Aquabacterium sp. OR-4: one gene and its partners. The protein of the gene in region 3 interacts with the protein of the main gene of each other region in a pairwise test. Links are inferred from orthologs where the notes say so. Each region holds a gene or a part of one and is shown on either strand. Other genes may lie near its edges.

Region 1 (3,178 bases), 1.8 Mb from region 3 along the record:
ACCCGAGCGCTGAGCCACACGCGACAATCGTCGCCCATGTTCAACATCGTGCTCGTGCATCCCGAGATCCCGCCCAACACCGGCAACGTGATCCGCCTGGCAGCCAACACCGGCTGTGCGCTGCATCTGGTGGAGCCACTGGGCTTCTCGATGGACGACAAGCTGCTGCGCCGCGCCGGGCTCGACTACCACGAGTACGCCGCGGTGCACCGCCATGCCGACTGGGCCGCGCTGCAGCAGGTGCGGCAGGCCAGCGGCGGCCGGGCCTTCGCGTTCACCACCCGCGGCGCGCTGGCGCTGGCCGAGGCCTCGCGCCAGGGCTGGCAGGCCGGTGACTGGTTTGTCTTCGGCAGCGAGTCGGGCGGCCTGCCCGAGGCGGTGCGCGAGGGCTTTGCCAGCGAGCGCCGGGTGCGGCTGCCGATGCGCGCCGGCCAGCGCAGCCTGAACCTCAGCAATGCCGTGGCCGTGGTGGTGTTCGACGCCTGGCGCCAGTTGGCCTACGACGGCGGCAGCTGAGCCAGGCCGCGGCGCCTGGGCCGCGAGAGGGTGCCTGACGCTCAGCCGGCGCGGTGCGCCAGCTCGGCGCGCGCCTCGCGCCGCATCAGCTCGCGCAGCGCCTGGCCGGGTGTGGCGCGGCCCTGCAGCACGGCCACCACGGCGTCGGTGATGGGCATGTCCACACCCAGGTCCTGGGCACGCTGCTGCAGCGTGGCGGCGGTGTAGACGCCCTCGGCCACATGGCCCAGGCAGGCCAGGATCTCGGGCAGCGCCCGGCCCTCGGCCAGCAGCAGGCCCACCTTGCGGTTGCGCGACAGGTCGCCGGTGGCGGTGAGCACCAGGTCACCCAGGCCCGACAAGCCCATGAAGGTGTCGGCCCGCGCACCCAGCGCCAGGCCCAGGCGGGTCATCTCGGCCAGGCCGCGGGTGATGAGTGCGGCGCGCGCGTTCTGGCCCAGCTGCAGGCCGTCGGCAATGCCGGTGGCGATGGCCATCACGTTTTTCACCGCGCCACCCACTTCCACGCCCACCGCATCGGGCGAGGTGTAGACGCGCAGGCTCTCGCTGTGGAAGGCCTGCACCGCCAGATCGCACAGCGCGGCATCGGCACTGGCGGCCACCAGCGCGGTGGGCTGGCCACGCGCCACCTCGAGCGCGAAGCTCGGGCCCGACAGCACGCCGGCGCGCAGATCGGGCCGGATGGCGCGCGCGATCTCGTGGCCCAGCGCGCCGGTGTTCTGCTCGAAGCCCTTGCTGAGCCACAGCACGCGCGTGGCCACGGGCAAGGCCGCAAGACGCTCGCGCAGCCCGGCGGTGGGCGCGCCGATGATGGCCAAGCCCTCGGCGCTGCGCGCCGCGGCCAGCCCGGCATCGGCACTGATCTCCAGCGCCTCGGGCAGCACCACCTCGGGCAGATAGCGCGCATTGCGCCGCGTGCGCGCCATCTCGGCGGCCTGGTCGGCGTCGCGCGCCCACAGCAGCACGCGGTGGCGCGGTGCGGCGGCCACGGCCAGTGCCGTGCCCCAGGCACCCGCGCCCCACACGACCACGGACAAGTCAGTACCCATGTCGGTCAGCGGCAGCGGCGTGGCCGACTGCCGGTGTGCAAGAACCCGGTCGGGCTCAGTTCGCGCCGTTGCCGCCGGCCTGGGCCTGCTGGGCTTCGAACATGGCCTGGAAGTTCACCTCGGTGAGCAGGATCGGCGGGAAGCCGGCACGCGTGCACACGTCGGACACGATGGCGCGCAGGTACGGGTAGATCATCTGCGGGCAGACGATGCTCAGGATGCCCTGCAGCTGGTCTTGCGGCACATGGCGGATCTCGAAGATGCCGGCCTGCTTGGCCTCCACCAGGAACAGCGTGCGCTCGCCGACCTTGGTGGTGACGGTGGCGGTGACCGTGACTTCGAAGATGCCGTCGGCCACGCCCTCGGCGCCCATCGACAGGTTGATGTCGACCTGCGGCTGCTGCTGCTCGAGCAGGATCTGCGGCGAGTTGGGCTGCTCCAGCGACAGATCCTTCAGATACATGCGCTGGATCTGGAACACGGGGGTATCGTCTTGGTCGGCCATGGCGCTCAATCGCTGGGGATGAAAAAAGGCCCGCCGCCACATGCCGTCTCGACATGGACCCGCGGGCTGACTGCGGCGCGGATTATGGCGCAGCCGATGTGACGCTTCGGCGCGGCGCCGATGCGTTGAAACCAGCCCCGCCGGGCCGCCCCAAGCGCCCGGGCAGCCGCCGCTCAGGCGCCCTGCAGCAGGGGCAGCAGGCCGCCGCTGCGGTCGAGCGCCATCAGGTCGTCGCAGCCGCCCACATGGGTGGCGCCGATGAAGATCTGCGGCACCGTGCGGCGGCCGGTCAGCTCGATCATTTCGTCGCGGCGCTCGGGCAGCAGATCCACACGCACTTCCTCGATCGTGGCCACGCCGCGCTGCTGCAACAAGGCCTTGGCGCGCACGCAGTAGGGGCAGACCTGGGTCGTGTACATGCGGACCGGGTTCATGGCGTGGCACTGGGTGCGTGAGTTGCGGGGCTGCAAATTGTGGCAGCCGTGCGATACCCCTGCATGTTTGTGGGCCGATGCCGGCTGTGGCAGGCGCCACCCGGCAGCGGCAGCGGCGCTCAGCCGCTCAAGCCTTCTCGACCGGCAGATTGGCCTCGCGCCAGGCAGCCAGGCCGCCGTGCAGCGCCACCGCGCGTTCGTGGCCGGCCTTGCGCAGCTGGCCCGCGGCGCGGCTGGCGCGCGCCCCGCTGGCGCACACCAGGATCACCGGCAGCGCCTTGTTCGACGGCAGCTCCTTGGCGCCGGCCAGCTGGGCCAGCGGCACGTTGCGCGCGCCCTGCGGATGGCCGGCGGCGTATTCGGCCGGCTCGCTCACATCGATCAGCACGCCCTTCTCGCGGTTGATCAGGGCCACGGCCTGGGTGGTGCCGATGCCGGAGCCCTTCTGCAGTGCTTGCCACAGCAGGATGCCGCCCGAGACAAGCGCCAGGGCGATCAGCATCCAGTTGTCGATGATGAACTTCACGTTGCCGTCTCAGGAAATGGGGAGCCCGCGATTATGCCGGCGCCCGGGCCGCCGGCCGCCGTGGCCGGGGCGCCATGGCGCTGCCGGCGGCGCGCGCGGTGCGGGGCGCCGCAGCTAGACTCCCGGCGTCTTCAGCCCCACCCCCTGA
Region 2 (3,444 bases), on a different replicon or contig from region 3:
ATAGCGCCTGCGCCGCAACCCGCATCCGGGCTTTCGGCCACTTCGGGCCCGACTTGAGCCACCGCGCCGCGCCACGGCCCGCGGCGTGCGGGCTCCTAGAATGGCACGGCCTGCCCAGGCACCGGGCTCGCCGCACCCGCTGGCGGCCCCATCCCTCCCCCCACCCTGCCCAGGACGACACTGCGTGAAGCTGGCCCAGCGCCTTGATCGGATCGAACCCTTCTACGTGATGGAGTGCGCCAAGGCCGCACAGCAGATCGCCGCCAGCCCCGAGTGCGACCCCGCCCGCGGCGGCGAGCGCATGATCTTCCTGAACATCGGCGAGCCCGACTTCACCGCCCCGCCGCTGGTGCAGGAGGCGGCCGCCCGCGCCATCCGCGACGGCCGCAGCCAGTACACCCAGGCGCTGGGCCTGCCCGAGCTGCGCGAGGCCATCTCGGGCTGGTATGCCAGCCGCTTCGGGCTGCAGGTGCCGGCACGGCGCATCGTCATCACCGCCGGCGCCTCGGCCGCCCTGCAGCTGGCCTGCCTGGCCCTGTTCGAGGCCGGCGACGAGGTGCTGATGCCCGACCCCAGCTACCCCTGCAACCGGCATTTCGTGGCCGCGGCCGATGCCGTGGCACGGCTGCTGCCGGCGTCGGCCGAGCACCGCTTCCAGCTCGACGCCGACGCGGTGGCGCAGGCCTGGGGCCCGGCCACGCGCGGCGTGCTGCTGGCCTCGCCGTCCAACCCCACCGGCACCTCGATCCACCCCGACGAGATGCGCCGCATCGCCCAGGTGGTGAAGGCGCGCGACGGCGTGGCCATCGTCGACGAGATCTACCTCGGCCTGAGCTACGACGCGCAGTTCGGCCGCAGCGCGCTGGCGCTGGATGCCGAGTTCGGCGAGCACCTGGTCAGCGTCAACAGCTTCTCCAAGTACTTCAACATGACCGGCTGGCGCCTGGGCTGGATGGTGCTGCCTGAAGCCCTGGTGGCACCGGTGGAGCGGCTGGCGCAAAACCTGTTCATCTGCGCGTCCACGCTGGCCCAGCAGGCGGCGCTGGCCTGCTTCCACCCCGAATCGATTGCCGAATACGAGCGCCGCCGCCAGGTGTTTCGCGAGCGTCGCGACCGCGTGGTGCCGGCGCTGCAGGCCCTGGGCCTGGCCGTGCCGGTGACGCCCGATGGCGCCTTCTACGCCTGGGCCGACTGCAGCGCCCACCATGCCGACAGCTGGGATTTCGCGTTCGAGCTGATGCACCGGGCCCATGTGGCGCTGACGCCGGGCCGCGACTTCGGCCGCCACGATCCGCAGCGCTGGCTGCGGCTGTCGTTCGCCACCGCCACGCCGCTGCTCGACGAGGCCCTGCACCGGCTGCAGCGCGTGCTGGCCCGCTGATGTCCGACGCTGCAGCCGCATCCCCCGCGGTGGTGCACCGCCACGCCGTGCGCGTGTACTGGGAAGACACCGACGCCGGCGGCGTGGTGTTCTACGCCAACTACCTGAAGTTTTTCGAGCGCGCACGCACCGAATGGCTGCGCGCGCTCGGCCTGGGCCAGCAGTTGCTGCGCGAGGCCACCGGCGCGATCTTCATCGTCAGCGACACCGCCCTGCGCTACCGCGCGCCGGCGCGGCTGGATGACCTGCTCGAGATCACCGTGGCACCCACCGAGATCGGCCGCGCCTCGATGGTCCTGGCCCAACAGGCCTGGCGCGGCGACCTGCTGCTGTGCGAGGGCACGATCCGCATCGGCTGCATCGACGCCGTCAGCTTCCGCCCCCGCCGCTTTCCCACCCAGATCACCGAACGGCTTGCGCCGCTGTCGACGCCATGAACCAGGATTTCTCCATCATCACCCTCGTGCTGCACGCCAGCCTGGTGGTGCAGCTCGTGATGGCCGGGCTGCTGCTCACCTCGCTGGCCAGCTGGACCGTGATCTTCGGCAAGCTGATCGGCCTGCGCGCGGTGCGCCAGGGCAACGAGGAGTTCGAGCGCGAGTTCTGGGCCGGCAAGAACCTCTCGGACCTGTACAACGCGGTGGCCAACAAGCTCAACTCGTCGCCGATGGAGCGGCTGTTTGCCAGCGGCATGCGCGAGTTTCTGAAGCTGCGCGAGCGCCGGCTCGATGGCCAGGCCCAGCTCGACGGCGCCCGCCGCGCCATGCGCGCCAGCCTGCAACGCGAGCTCGACGTGATCGAGGGCAATGTCGGCTTCCTGGCCTCGGTGGCCTCGGTGAGCCCGTACGTGGGCCTGTTCGGCACGGTGTGGGGCATCATGCATGCGTTCGTGGGCCTGTCCAACGTGCAGCAGGTCACGCTGGCCACCGTGGCGCCCGGCATCGCCGAGGCCCTGGTGGCCACCGCCATCGGCCTGTTCGCGGCCATTCCGGCGGTCATCGCCTACAACCGCTTCGCGCGCGACATCGACCGCATCGCGATCCAGCTCGAGAGCTTTACCGACGAGTTCTCCAACATCCTGCAGCGCAATGCAGGTGCCCCGGCGCCAGCCCCGGGCGCACCGGCAGGCCGCTGAGCGGGGCGCCCGCCATGGCAGCCGTAGCCCCCCGAGGCGGCCGCGCGCGACGCCGCGCGATGGCCGAGATGAACATGGTGCCCTTCATCGACGTGATGCTGGTGCTGCTGATCATCTTCATGGTCAGCGCGCCGCTGATCACCACCGGCCTGGTCGACCTGCCCAGCGTGGGCAAGGCCAAGACCCAGCCGCCGCACGTGGTGGAGGTGGTGGTGGGCAGCGACGAGAAGCTGCGCCTGCGCCTGGATGGCGGCGAGCCGCAGCCGGTGGCCATCAGCCGCCTGGCCGCCGAGGTGAAGAAGCTGCAGGCCGGTGATGCCCAGGTGCCGGTGGTGATCTCGGCCGACAAGAACGTCAAGTACGACGCCGTGGTGCGTGCCATGGACACGCTGCAGCGCAACGGCATCGCCCGCGTTGGCCTGGCGGTGCGCCAGGGCGGCTGACATGGCGGCGATGGGCCTCACGGCCAACGACCCGCTGCTGCCGCGCCAGCCCGGTGGCATGGGCCTGGGTGCCGCGCTGGCGCTGCTGGCCCATGGCGGCCTGGTGGCGGCACTGGCGCTGGCCCTCCACTGGAAGCTGCCACCGACGCCGCCGGTGGTGTCGGCCGAGCTGTGGTCGGCCGTGCCGCAGGCCGCAACGCCCGCGCCACCGCCCGAGGCCACGCCGCCGGTGGCCCCACCCCCACCCGCGGCACCGCACCTGCACCGGAGCCCTCGCCCGCACCGCCCCCGACGCCAGCCCCACCCGCGCCCACCGCGGCCGAGCTGCAGGCCCAGCGCGATGCCGACATCGCCCTCGCCAGGCAGCGCGAGAAGGCCCGCGAGCAGGCCGAGGCCGAAGCCGCGCGCAAGCGCGAGAACCTGCAGCGCCAGGCGGCCGAGCGCGAGGCCGCCGAGAAACTGGCTGCGGAGAAGAAGGCCGCCGA
Region 3 (3,715 bases):
GGCCGGTGGTGTCAAGGGCGCCGCAGCGCGCATCTCAACCCGGCGACAGCAGCTTCACGCGCACGGCGCGGCCATCGAAGCCACTGTGCTGCAGCCGGTTCTGCAGCGTGGGCAGCATTTGCCGCAGCTTGGCCGATACCGCGGGGTTGGTGGCCAGCAAGGTCCAGCCCTCGTCGTCCAGCGGACCGGCCTTGACATGGGCGCGCATGGGTGGCGGCAGCAGCGGCCGCACGCAGGCCAGCCGACCCTCTGACTCGCGCATGCGCTGCACCAGCGAGGCCAGCGCCTGGCTGCCGGCCAGGGCCTGCTCGATGCCGCGCGTGCCCGGGGGCAGCGGGGCCGAGCCGGCAGGCGGGCGACGGGGAGGAAGGCTCATGGGGCGGCGAAGGCGGTGAGGTGGCAGCCCGGTCTGCGCGCCCGGGCAGGAGCGCCTGGCGCCAGGTGGGGCTGCAGCACCCGAATGATAGACTCGTGCGCTTTGCGAGCTGCCGCTGATGAATGGCAAATGCCGGCCTTGTGGCCCGGTCTGCCGGCCCCATCTGCCCGGCAGCACGCGTTGACGTCGACCACCGTGCCGTGGCCAGCCGCGCCGGCAGGCCCCAAGCCCCGATACCCGCGTGACGGGTTCTTGCCGCAGCCCGATCGCGCCGGACCGATCCGACGCCCGAAGGCTGTGCGAGCCCATCCGCACCGCCAAGCCCCCTCGCCGCATGTTGCCCAAGCTTCTCACCTCGATTTTCGGCAGCCGCAACGACCGCCTGTTGAAGCAGTACCGCAAGGTTGTCGACCGCATCAATGCGATGGAGCCGCAGTTCGAGAAGCTCGACGACGCGGCACTGCGGGCCAAGACCGACGAGTTCCGCCAGCGCCTGGCCAAGGGCGAGTCGCTCGACGACCTGCTGCCCGAAGCCTTTGCCACCGTGCGCGAGGCCGGCAAGCGCACGATGAAGATGCGCCACTTCGATGTGCAGATGCTCGGCGGCATGGCGCTGCACCACGGCAAGATCGCCGAGATGGGCACCGGCGAAGGCAAGACGCTCACCGCCACGTTGCCGGTGTACCTGAATGCGCTGTCGGGCAAGGGCGTGCATGTCATCACCGTCAACGACTACCTGGCGCGCCGCGACGCTGAGTGGATGAGCCGGCTCTACGGCTTTCTGGGCCTCTCGGTCGGCATCAATGTGCCGGGGCTTGACCGTCAGCAAAAGCAGACCGCCTACGGCGCCGACATCACCCACGGCACGAACAACGAGTTCGGCTTCGACTACCTGCGCGACAACATGGTCTACGAGGTGGCCGACCGCGTGCAGCGGGGCCTGAACTTCGCCATCGTCGACGAGGTCGACTCGATCCTGATCGACGAGGCGCGCACGCCGCTGATCATCAGTGGCCAGGCCGAGGACCACACCGATCTGTACGTCAAGATCAACGCTGTGGTGCCGGGCCTCAAGAAGCAGATCGGCGAGGCCGACCCGCGCACCGGCGAGGGCGTGGTCGAGGCTGGTGACTTCACGGTCGACGAAAAGACCCACCAGGTCTATCTGACCGAAGACGGCCACGAAAACGCCGAAACCCTGCTGCGCAATGCCGGCCTGCTGGTGGAAGGCGCCAGCCTGTACGACGCCGCCAACATCACGCTGATGCACCATGTGTACGCGGCGCTGCGGGCCCACCACCTGTACCACCGCGACCAGCACTACGTGAACCAGGGCGGCGAGATCGTCATCGTTGACGAGTTCACCGGCCGCCTGATGACCGGCCGCCGCTGGAGCGATGGCCTGCACCAGGCGGTGGAGGCCAAGGAAGGCGTCGAGATCCAGAGCGAGAACCAGACCCTGGCCTCGATCACCTTCCAGAACTACTTCCGCATGTACGGCAAGCTGGGCGGCATGACCGGCACGGCCGACACCGAGGCCTACGAGTTCCAGGAGATCTACGGTCTCGAGACCGTGGTGGTTCCGTCGAACCGCCAGCGCGTGCGCAAGGACGAGCTCGACCTGGTCTACAAGACCGCCAAGGAGAAGTTCGACGCCGTCACGGCCGACATCCGCGCCAGCCACGAGCGTGGCCAGCCGGTGCTGGTGGGCACCACGTCGATCGAGAACTCCGAGCTGATCAGCGGCCTGCTCAACAAGGCCAAGCTGCCGCACCAGGTGCTCAACGCCAAGCAGCATGCCAAGGAGGCCGAGATCGTGGCCCAGGCCGGACGGCCGGGCATGATCACCATTGCCACCAACATGGCCGGCCGCGGCACCGACATCGTGCTGGGCGGCAATGTCGAGAAGCAGGTGCAGATGGTGGAGGCCGACGAGGCCGTCCCGGCCGACGAGAAGGCCCGCCGCATCGCCCAGCTGCATGGTGAGTGGGAGGGCCTGAACGCCCAGGTCAAGGCTGCCGGCGGCCTGCGCATCATCGCCACCGAGCGCCACGAGAGCCGTCGCATCGACAACCAGCTGCGTGGCCGTGCCGGCCGCCAGGGCGACCCCGGCCAGAGCCGCTTCTACCTGTCGCTGGACGATTCGCTGATGCGCATCTTCGCCGGCGACCGCGTGCGCGCCATCATGGACCGCCTGAAGATGCCCGAGGGCGAGGCCATCGAGGCCGGCATCGTCACCCGCAGCATCGAAAGCGCCCAGCGCAAGGTGGAGGCGCGCAACTTCGACGTGCGCAAGCAGCTGCTCGAGTACGACGATGTCTCGAACGACCAGCGCAAGGTGATCTACCAGCAGCGCAACGAGATCCTCGAGTCCGAATCAGTGCAGGCGCAGATCGTCAACCTGCGCAAGAGCGCCATGACCGAGGTGGTGCGCACGCATGTGCCGGCCGAATCGGTGGAGGAGCAGTGGGATCTGGCGGCCCTCGAGAAGGTGCTGGCCGACGAGTGGCAGCTGGCGGTGAACCTGCGCGCCGAGGTCGAGAAGAGCGACGCCATCACCGACGAAGACATCGTCGAGCGCGTGGTGGCCGCGGCCGACGCCGCCTTCCAGGCAAAGCTAGACATCGTGGGTTCGGAGCAGTTCAGCCCGTTCATGCGCATGGTGCTGCTGCAGTCCATCGACAGCCACTGGCGCGAGCACCTGGCCGCGCTCGACTACCTGCGCCAGGGCATCCATCTGCGCGGCTATGCGCAAAAAAATCCCAAGCAGGAATACAAGCGCGAAGCCTTCGAACTGTTCAGCCAGTTGCTGGACGTGGTGAAGATGGAGGTCACGCGCATCCTGATGACCGTGCGCATCCAGTCGCAGGAGCAGGCCGCCCAGGCCGCCGAAGCCATCGAAAGCTCGGCCAGCCAGCTCGGCAACGTGACCTACACGCATCCCAACGAAGACGGCAGCGTCAGCCAGGAAGCCGATCCGACGGGCGCCGCCGCGCAGGCGCCGCGCGTCGGGCGCAATGACCCCTGCCCGTGTGGAAGTGGTCAAAAGTATAAAAACTGCCACGGAAAACTGGCGTAATCGGTCAAATACCCTCTTGCGTTGCACTCTGATACTCGGGTGATCCCTTGTGTAAGGGGTGCTCCAGACAAGGCGACTGGTTAAGCTTCAACCGAGTTGGCAAGCTGCTGTACGGATGAGCTCGGCACGCAACTTGCTCTGGTTCATCCACTGATTCAAGGAGAGGTTTATATGAAACTGAAGTCGATCGTTGCCGCGGCAACCCTGGTTCTGGCCGGTACGTCCAGCTTTGCTGCCACCATGCCCCTGGGCACGCTCAC

What was found.
Region 1: the proteins of secA (region 3) and secB interact in binary tests that used the Escherichia coli proteins (3 or more experiments, as listed by UniProt). The link is inferred for Aquabacterium sp. OR-4 from one-to-one orthologs.
Region 2: the proteins of secA (region 3) and ybgC interact in binary tests that used the Escherichia coli proteins (3 or more experiments, as listed by UniProt). The link is inferred for Aquabacterium sp. OR-4 from one-to-one orthologs.

Annotation. Positions count from the first base shown.
Region 1 is NZ_JAOCQD020000001.1:1,067,170-1,070,347, reverse strand. The notes cover bases 346-3,059. They hold secB (protein-export chaperone SecB), read right to left. Parts: upstream 2,071-3,059; coding sequence 1,621-2,070; downstream 346-1,620. Other genes in these bases: N4G63_RS04480 (rhodanese-like domain-containing protein), read right to left, coding at 2,632-3,030; grxC (glutaredoxin 3), read right to left, coding at 2,244-2,504; N4G63_RS04495 (NAD(P)H-dependent glycerol-3-phosphate dehydrogenase), read right to left, coding at 558-1,553; N4G63_RS04500 (tRNA (cytidine(34)-2'-O)-methyltransferase), read left to right, coding at 346-516. Outside these bases: N4G63_RS04505 (ComF family protein), read left to right, coding at 1-13; more of N4G63_RS04500, read left to right, coding at 37-345. UniProt on the Escherichia coli protein: One of the proteins required for the normal export of some preproteins out of the cell cytoplasm. It is a molecular chaperone that binds to a subset of precursor proteins, maintaining them in a translocation-competent state.
Region 2 is NZ_JAOCQD020000002.1:167,246-170,689, forward strand. What follows is about bases 120-3,099. They hold ybgC (tol-pal system-associated acyl-CoA thioesterase), read left to right. Parts: upstream 120-1,380; coding sequence 1,381-1,818; downstream 1,819-3,099. Other genes in these bases: N4G63_RS12915 (pyridoxal phosphate-dependent aminotransferase), read left to right, coding at 185-1,381; tolQ (protein TolQ), read left to right, coding at 1,815-2,516; N4G63_RS12930 (biopolymer transporter ExbD), read left to right, coding at 2,531-2,959. Outside these bases: cell envelope integrity protein TolA, read left to right, coding at 3,131-3,444.
Region 3 is NZ_JAOCQD020000001.1:2,848,452-2,852,166, reverse strand. What follows is about bases 405-3,655. They hold secA (preprotein translocase subunit SecA), read left to right. Parts: upstream 405-710; coding sequence 711-3,455; downstream 3,456-3,655. Other genes in these bases: N4G63_RS12165 (FxDxF family PEP-CTERM protein), read left to right, coding at 3,627-3,655. In the rest of the region: N4G63_RS12175 (hypothetical protein), read right to left, coding at 35-376; more of N4G63_RS12165, read left to right, coding at 3,656-3,715. UniProt on the Escherichia coli protein: Required for protein export, interacts with the SecYEG preprotein conducting channel.